2 regions of the Streptomyces sp. NPDC001796 genome follow, and region 2 is predicted to be linked to the other one. Evidence: riboswitches for the same ligand, from Rfam matches in the RefSeq annotation. Region 2 holds a riboswitch; the other holds the start of a gene.
What was found. Region 2 has a riboswitch for cyclic di-AMP ahead of ACFYZE_RS06680 (M23 family metallopeptidase). Riboswitches for the same ligand answer to the same signal wherever they lie in the genome.
Positions count from the first base shown of each region.

Region 1: linked by a shared signal. The riboswitch ahead of ACFYZE_RS14600 (NlpC/P60 family protein) and the one ahead of ACFYZE_RS06680 (M23 family metallopeptidase) in region 2 are both predicted to bind cyclic di-AMP.

Region 1 covers NZ_JBIAUC010000006.1:111,609-116,012, reverse strand. Annotated here, with positions in the region: gene ACFYZE_RS14610 (hypothetical protein) at 1-319, shown strand, start outside; gene ACFYZE_RS14605 (tellurite resistance/C4-dicarboxylate transporter family protein) at 297-1,271, opposite strand; gene ACFYZE_RS14600 (NlpC/P60 family protein) at 1,443-2,609, opposite strand; cyclic di-AMP (ydaO/yuaA leader) riboswitch at 2,617-2,786, opposite strand; gene pcrA (DNA helicase PcrA) at 3,038-4,404, shown strand, end outside.
Region 2 covers NZ_JBIAUC010000002.1:693,841-698,244, forward strand. Annotated here, with positions in the region: gene ACFYZE_RS06675 (PP2C family protein-serine/threonine phosphatase) at 422-1,648, shown strand; cyclic di-AMP (ydaO/yuaA leader) riboswitch at 1,860-2,016, shown strand; gene ACFYZE_RS06680 (M23 family metallopeptidase) at 2,028-3,050, shown strand; gene ACFYZE_RS06685 (aldo/keto reductase) at 3,136-4,080, shown strand; gene ACFYZE_RS06690 (PrsW family intramembrane metalloprotease) at 4,144-4,404, opposite strand, start outside.

The sequences.
Region 1 (4,404 bases), on a different contig from region 2:
CATCGTCGGCATCGGCGCGCTCCTCGGCGGCTTCCTCACCCAGATGAAGGCGATGGGCCAGGGCACGGCACGCTTCGTGCCCGCCATGCTGCACGGCGCGCTGACCATGCTGGTCACAGGGGTGGCGCTGGTCGGCCTCAACCAGGCGGACCACCACCCGGTCGACACGATCAAGATCGGGATCAAGCTGGCCCTGCTGATCGTCATCCTCGGCCTGGTCTATGTGAAGCGGGACGAGGAGACCGTCGAGAAGCCCCTCTTCGGCCTCGTCGGCGCCGCGACCCTGGCGAACATCTTCATCGCCGTGCTCTGGACCTGACGCTGTCCACGGCGGACGCGACGGCTCCCGTGAGGACCAGGAGCCAGGCGGCCACCGCGATCCACAGCAGTACCCGGCCGAGGCCGCGCAGCCACGGCACGCCGACGGAGGACGCGACGGACAGCGCCGCCACCGCCGTCATCCCCATCGGGAACACGGTCGACCAGCGCCGGACGTCGTAGCGGAACCGGGGCCGCACCACCTCGGCCACCGCGAGGACGGCGTAACAGGCCAGGGCGAGGACGAGGAGGGCGACGGTCACACCGCGCAGGACACCGCCGTCGTCGTTGTTCCACAGGTAGAGCCCCTTGCGCGCGGCGCTCATGAGCTGCGATCCGGCCAGCGCCGAGAGGGCGAGCGCGCCGCCCGAGATCCAGTGGTCGCCCGGCCCGGTCACCACCTGCCGAGGGTCGAAGCAACCCAGCCCGATCAGGTAGAACACCAGCCCGAGCCAGAAGAACACCAGCGCCGTGTGGGCGAGCCACGCCACCCCCACGGCCGCCGCGAGCACCGCCCCGAGCGCCGCGATCCCCTCCGTCGCCACACACCCGAGGAACACCGCGCCGGGCATCCGGCGCTCCCAGCCAGGCACGGTCAACGGGATCAGGCAGGCCCAGAGCGCCACGGCCAGTGCGAGCAGCGCCTCGGCGAGCGGCTGCCCGTTCAGTGCGGACACTCCTGAGCCCAGTACGGTGGTCGCCGGCACCATGGTGAGCGCGGCCGGCGAGCCGGCCCTGGCCCGCCACTGCTCCCGGTCCCACAGCAGTTGCAGGGCGATGTCGGCGGCGAGCCCCAGCCAGGCGGCACCCGCCAGAACCAGGGCGAGGCGGGAGAGGATCTGCTGGCCGGTCAGGTGCAGCCCGAACGACAGGATGCCGGTCGCCATGACGGCGGACCCGGTGGCGGGCGGACGCGGCGCCCACCAGGTGCGCAGCGCGGAGGTGCCTGACATGCGCCCGATGCTAGGGACGCGCACACGGGTTGCGTACGGGGCACGCGCGCGACGACGGAAAACAACCCCACGCGCGCGTGCCGGACGCCCCCCCTCGCGCGCATGCCGGGCCCCACGCGCGCGTGCCGGACGGCGAGCGTTCCCAAGCGCACGTGTTCGACGAGCGTGGAGTCAGGCCGGGCGCACCACGCTGTGGATGATCGACGCGCCCCCGTAGTAGACCGACTCCTCGCGGACGTACGCCCCCGGCTTCGGCGCGTGGATCATCATGCCGTTGCCGATGTAGAGGCCGACATGGCTGATGTCGTCGTAGAAGAAGATCAGATCACCGGGTTGCGCGTCGGTGAGCGGGACCGTCGTGCCCACGTTCACCTGGTCGTAGGTGGTGCGCGGCAGTGACACCCCGGCGGCCTTCCAGGCGGCCTGGGTCAGACCCGAGCAGTCGTACGAGCCGGGCCCGGTGGCGCCCCACACATACGGCTTGCCGATCTGGGCGCGGGCGAACGTAAGCGCTTTGGCGGCTGCCGTCGCGTACGAGGCGCCCGTGGAGTCCGCGGCGCCCGTGGAGGAGCCCGGCGAGCCGGTCGTGGCGGTGGGGGACGTGGGGGACGTGGGGGACGACTGTTGCTGTGCCGCCTGCTGCCGCGCCAGCTCCTGCGCCTGCCGCCGCGCCTCCTCCTGCTTCTTCTTCTCCAGCGCGGCGAGCCGTGCCTTCTCCTGCGCGGTCAGCTCGGACAGCAGGTCCCGCGCGGCGGCGAGCTTCCTCTGGACGTCCGCCTTGGCCGACCGGAGCCTCAGCTGCGACTCGGTGAGCGACCGCAGGCTCTCGGTGGCCTCCCGCCGCTTGCTCATCGTCGCGGCCTGCTCGGTGACGTACTCGTCGACCGCTTCCTTCTGACGACTGGTGAGCCGGCTCATCAGCTGGGTCTGGTCGAAGTAGTCCTGCGGCGTGTCGGCCAGGAGGAAAGTGGCCGTGTCGGGGGCCGCCTCCCCGGTGCGGTACTGGGCCGCGGCGAAGGAACCCAGCTGGTCCCGCGCCTCGTTGAGCTTCTGGGTGCGTCTCGCGACGTCGTCCAGGAGCGCGGCGACGCGTCCCCGCTGCCGGTCCGTCTTCTCCTTGGCCGCGTTGTACTGCTCGGTGGCCGACCCGGCGCGGCGGTAGAGGTCGTCGACCTTCTTCTCGACCTCCTCCACGCTCGGCCTGCCGTCGGCGGAGGGCACGGCGTCGGCGGTCTGCGAGAGCAGGGCCACGGAGGTGAGGGCGGCCGTCGCCAGGGCGGGGGTCCGTATGCCGGCGATGCGCGTGCCCGCGGGGCGCGCCTTGCGGTGCGGCGCCATGAAAGGCGTCTCCTTCCGTAGTCCGCCTACCGAGTTAGCTGCCGGGTTCGGGCGGGTGGTTCCGGAAGGTGTGCCCTACGGCCGTGCCGCGCAGGGCGGTTGGCCGATTCACCCCAAGGTCGGTTGGGTCCCCGGCTCCGGTCGCCCATCGGGCACCGGACTCGGCGGAGGCCGCGCGGCCCGGCGACGTTCGCCGGTGGTGGTCGTACGGCCCGCCCGGCACGGTAGCCAACCGGTGTGGCTGCTGTGAAGGTTGATGCGTGATATGCCCGATACGTTTTTGTGACTTTCGTGGTGTGAGCGCTTTCCGGGCGCGCAGGGTGAGCGGCTGGTTCCTGCTGGTGGCAAAGGTCCGGGCGGTCTCTTTCGAGGCGGAGTTTCCGGGGTGGCGGCGGGCTGTCGGTGGGGCGGCCTAGACTCGGAGAGCGATGAGCAGCCTCTTTGACGACAGCTTCCTGGCGGACCTCAAGGCCACTCCGGCCCACGAGGAGGAGCCCCCGCCGCCCGAGGACCATCACGCTCCGGAGCCGGTTCCGGACGATCTGTTCGGCGGGAAGTTCGACCTGCCACCGGACAGGGACGCGTACTACCGCAACGGCGCGCACCGCCCGGCCGTCGACATGGAGGCGCTGCTGGAGGGGCTGAACGAGAACCAGCGCGCGGCCGTCGTGCACGCCGGCTCCCCCCTGCTCATCGTGGCCGGGGCCGGCTCCGGCAAGACCCGCGTGCTCACCCACCGCATCGCGTACCTGCTGGCCGAGCGGGGCGTCCATCCCGGGCAGATTCTCGCGATCACCTTCACCAACAAGGCCGCGGGCGAGATGAAGGAGCGCGTCGAGCAGCTCGTCGGCCCGCGCGCGAACGCGATGTGGGTGATGACCTTCCACAGCGCCTGTGTCCGCATCCTGCGCCGGGAGAGCAAGAAGCTCGGCTTCACGTCCTCCTTCTCCATCTACGACGCCGCCGACAGCAAGCGCCTGATGGCCCTCGTCTGCCGTGACCTGGACCTCGACCCCAAGCGCTTCCCGCCCAAGTCCTTCAGCGCCAAGATCTCCAACCTGAAGAACGAGCTGATCGACGAGGAGGACTTCGCCGCCCGGGCGTCCGACGGCTTCGAGAAGACCCTCGCCCAGGCGTACGCGCTCTACCAGTCCCGCCTGCGCGAGGCGAACGCGCTCGACTTCGACGACCTGATCATGACGACGGTGAATCTGCTGCGCGCCTTCCCGGACGTCGCCGAGCACTACCGCCGCCGTTTCCGCCACGTCCTCGTCGACGAGTACCAGGACACCAACCACGCCCAGTACGCCCTGGTACGCGAACTCGTCGGCACCCGGGCGCACGACGAGGACGTCCCGCCGAACGAGTACGACGTCCCGCCCGCCGAACTGTGTGTCGTCGGCGACGCCGACCAGTCGATCTACGCCTTCCGCGGTGCGACCATCCGCAACATCCTCCAGTTCGAGGAGGACTACCCGGACGCCACGACGATCCTGCTGGAGCAGAACTACCGCTCCACGCAGACGATCCTCTCCGCCGCCAACGCGGTCATCGAGCGCAACGAGTCCCGCCGCCCGAAGAACCTGTGGACCAACGCGGGCGCCGGCGCCCGGATCACCGGCTATGTCGCCGACACCGAGCACGACGAGGCGCAGTTCGTCGCCGACGAGATAGACCGCCTCACGGACGCGGGCGAGGCCAAGGCCGGAGACGTCGCCGTCTTCTACCGCACCAACGCCCAGTCCCGTGTCTTCGAAGAGGTCTTCATCCGCGTCGGCCTGCCCTACAAGGTCGT
Region 2 (4,404 bases):
CGAGGGCCGGAGTCCGAAAGGGCTCCGGCCCTCGGTGTTTCCCGGCTCTCCTCCACCCACTGGCGGCTACTCCGCCCGGCCCACAGCGGTCGCCCCCCGCCGCCCTTCCGGGAAGCCTGGACGGGTGGTGCAGCAAGCAGGCGAGCGGTGGTCATGGGAGCAGGACGATCCCGACGAGCGGCGTGGGCCCGACGGGCCGGGTGAGGAGAGGGCCGAGGAGCACGAGCGGGCGCGTGGGCGTCTCCCCGCCCGTCACGACCGGTCGGGCGGGCGTCTTGCCGACTGCGGCAACCGGTCCGGCGGGGGTCTCCCCGACCGCCACGACAGCGACGACAGCGACGACCGCCGACCCGGCCGGCTCGTCGGAGCCCCCGAACCGGCCCCACAACCCTCCGAGGCTCCCGGAGCCCCCGCAGTCCCCGTGCCCGACCCCGGCACCCCCGTCCCCGACCCCGGCACCCCCGTCCCCGCCCCCGGCGGGAGGGTCGTTCCGGTGCCGGCGTACGGAGGGGCCGAGGCGGAGGCCGCCACGGAGGCCGAGGAGCGGCGGATCTCGTACGCGCGGGCCTTTCTGCGCGCCCTGCCCGGGCTGCTGATCGTCGCCGGGGTCTGCTTCGACCTCTTCGCCCCGTCCGACTACACGGCCGGCCCCCTCTTCACCGCCGCCCCGCTCGTGGCCGCGCCCCTGTTCTCGTTGCGCGGCACCGTCCTCACCGGCACGGCGGCCGTCGTCGTGGTCTTCGGGGTCCACCTCGGGCTGGGCGTGCTCGGAAAGGCGGGCGAGGTCACCGAGGTGGCCACGGTCGTCACCGTCGCCGCCCTCGCCGTCCTCATCAACGTGCTGGTCCGCCGCAACGTCGCCCGCCTCGCCTCCGCCCGCCAGATCGCCGAGGCCGCGCAGCGTGCGGTGCTGCCCGAGCCCGCCGCCCGGATCGGTGGACTGGACATCGCCGCCCGTTACGAGGCCGCCCAGGCCGACGCGTTCATCGGCGGCGATCTGTACACCGTCCAGGACTCCTCGCACGGGGTACGGCTCGTCGTCGGCGACGTACGCGGCAAGGGCATGGGGGCCGTGACCGCCGTGGCCGTCCTGATCGGCGCCTTCCGGGAGGCCGCCGAACAGGAGCCGACGCTCGAGGCCGTCGCCCAGCGCCTGGAGCGGGCGCTGTCACGCGACCGCGCCGGACGCGAGGGACCCGACGTGTACGAGGGGTTCACCACCGCGGTCCTCGCCGAGATCCCGCACGGCTCGGGCGTCGTCCGCATCGTCAACCGCGGCCACCCCGCCCCGCTGCTCCTGCTCCCGGACGGTTCCCTGCGAGAGCTGGGGGCCCGCGAACCCGCGCTGCCCCTCGGCATGGGCGACCTCGGCGTCCGGCCCGACCGGGCGGAGGAGTGGGACTTCCCGCCCGGCTCGACGCTGCTCTTCTACACCGACGGCGTCTCGGAGGCACGGGACGCGCACGGCCGGTTCTACGACCCGGCCGTCCGCCTCGCCGGACGGGTCTTCCCCGGCCCGGGCGCCCTGCTGAGCACCGTCACGCGCGAGGTCGCCCGGCACACCGGCCGCCGCGGCACGGACGACATGGCCCTGCTGGCCGTGCGCCGACCCGGGCGCCCCCCGAGTGCGGTCACGAAGAGTGAGTGATCCATGCCTCTGCGCATAACAACTGACATACTGTCAATATCCGTGTGGTCGGTGGGGCGGGGGCGACTCGCCCGATTTCCTCCGTTCAGGCCATGAAAGTCCTGGCCAGCGGCATAAACCGATCTGTCTGAACGGCTTGGAATACGGGCCCCGGGTCTATTAACGTTCGATAACGCAGCGCGGTCGTCCCAGCCGTCACCAGAGGCGGCTCCGTGCGCGCCTGCCGAATCCCGCGAGGGAGCCGGGGAACCACCACCTTGGGGTGAATCGAGCGGATACCGCCGTGCCGCACGGCCGGTATACGCGCGTAGGAGACCTTCCTGCTCCGAACCCGTCAGCTAACCCGGTAGGCGAGACGGAAGGAAAGGAGTGCGCCCACGTGGCGTTCAACCGGCCTGCCCCGAGCACCTCGTTCGCCCCGAACGGTAATCAGACGCTGGACGTCGCACCCGGCATCGACGAGGGCCCCTGGGAGGAGTGGAACCCCACCGAGGACTCCATCCGCCCCGTCCGCGGCCGGCACCGCGTCGTCAAACAGCGCGGGGGCGGGCTCGCCCGCAGCTCCACCGTTCTCGGCGTCGGTGTGATGGCCGCCGTCGGCGCGGGCGGCATGGCAACCGCGCAGTCCGGCAAGCCGCCGGTGTCCATCTCCCTGCCGGACCTCTCCTCCGTCACGGAATCCGCCAAGGCGCTCATCGGCGACGACTCCGCCGCCCCCGAGAGTTCGGCCACCGCTCTCAGCAGCGTCGGCCGGACCGACGCCGGTGACACCGCCGACGCCGCCGACTCGAAGGGCGCGGGCGAGGCGCTGCGCGCCCGGATCATGCAGCAGGCCGAGACCCAGCAGGACCGGATCGCGCAGGAGGCGGCGCAGGCGGCCGAGGACGCCGCGGTGAAGAAGGCCGCCGCCGCGGCTGCCAAGGCGCAGGACGACGCGCAGGCCAAGGCCGCCGCTCTGCAGAAGAAGGCGCAGGAGGCCGCGCGGCTCGCAGCGCTCGCCCGGCAGTTCACGCTGCCGACCTCCTCCTACACCCTGACCTCCCACTTCGGTGACGCCGGTGCCATGTGGTCCTCCGGCTTCCACACCGGCCTGGACTTCGCCGCGCCCACCGGCACGCTCATCAAGGCCGTCCACAGCGGCACGATCACGGAGGCGGGCTGGGCCGGCTCGTACGGTTACCGCACGATCCTCACCCTCGACGACGGCACCGAGCTGTGGTTCTGTCACCAGTCGTCGATCAGCGTCACGGTCGGGCAGAAGGTCAGCACGGGAGACGTCATCGGCCGCGTGGGCGCGACCGGCAACGTCACCGGGCCGCATCTGCACCTGGAGGTCCATCCGAACGGCGGCGCCGCGATCGACCCGCTGGCCTGGCTGCGCGGCAAGGGCCTCAACCCCTGACCCACCCTGCGAAGAGCGCGCTGTTTGCAAGATCTTTGCGGGCTTCCCGGAATACGCCCGTCCGGTCCGGACGTTGACACGAAGCATGACTTCTCTTCGCAAACTGGGTTCTTCCGATCTCGAGGTCTTCCCACTGTCCCTCGGCGGCAACGTCTTCGGCTGGACCGCCGACGAGACGCAGTCTTTTGCGGTTCTCGACGCATACGCGGAGGCGGGCGGGAACTTCATCGACACGGCCGATTCGTACTCGGCCTGGGTGCCGGGCAACGAGGGCGGCGAGTCCGAGACCATCATCGGCAAGTGGGTGAAGGCGCGCGGCAACCGCTCCGACGTGGTCATTGCGACCAAGGTCAGCCAGCATCCCGACTACCAGGGGCTGACCGCCGCCAACATCAAGGCCGCGGCCGACGCGTCCCTGCGCCGTCTGGACACCGACCACATCGATCTCTACTACACGCACTTCGACAAGCCGGAGGTGCCGGTCGAGGAGATCATCGGCGCGCTCGACGAGCTGGTGAAGGCGGGCAAGGTGCGCGCCATCGCCGCCTCCAACATCTCCGCCGAGCGCCTGAAGGAGTCCCTGGACTTCTCGGACCGCGAGAACCTCGCGCGCTACGTGGCGCTGCAGCCGCACTACAACCTGGTCTCGCGCGACACCTACGAGGGTGCGCTGCAGGACCTCGCATCCCGTGCGGGGCTCGCGGCGGTTCCCTACTTCGCGCTCGCGTCGGGCTTCCTGACCGGCAAGTACCGGCCGGGTACGACCGTGGAGTCGGCGCGTGCGGAGGGCGCGGCCAAGCACCTGGCGACCGAGCGCGGACAGCGCGTCCTGACGGCCCTGGACGAGGTCGCCGAGGCCCGGGGCGCCGAGATCCCGACGGTGGCGCTCGCCTGGCTGGCGGCCCAGCCGACGGTCGCGGCTCCGATCGCCTCGGCGCGGACGGTGGAGCAGCTGCCGGCGCTGCTGGCGGTGGCGGACCTGACGCTGACGGACGAGGACGTGGCGAAGCTGACGGAGGCGTCGGCGTAGGGCCTGTCTTTCGGATCAGCCGTCCAGGCGGCGGAATCCGGCGGTGCCGAGCCCGCGTAACTCCTAGGAGCGATAGGGGTTGTGTCCGGGATACGGCGCCGCCGGACCGTACTGCGGCGTCGCGGAGCCGTACTGCGCCGCCACCGGGCCGTACTGCGGCGCCACCGGGCCGTACTGCGGCATCGCGGAGCCGTACTGCGCGTACTGCTGCGTCCCCTGGAAGGGCACGTGCCCGTAGCCCGGCCACATCGGCGGAGCCACCGGAGCCGTCGCCCGTGCCGCATACGCCAGTGCCGGCCGCGCCACCTCCCGGCGGGCCCACAG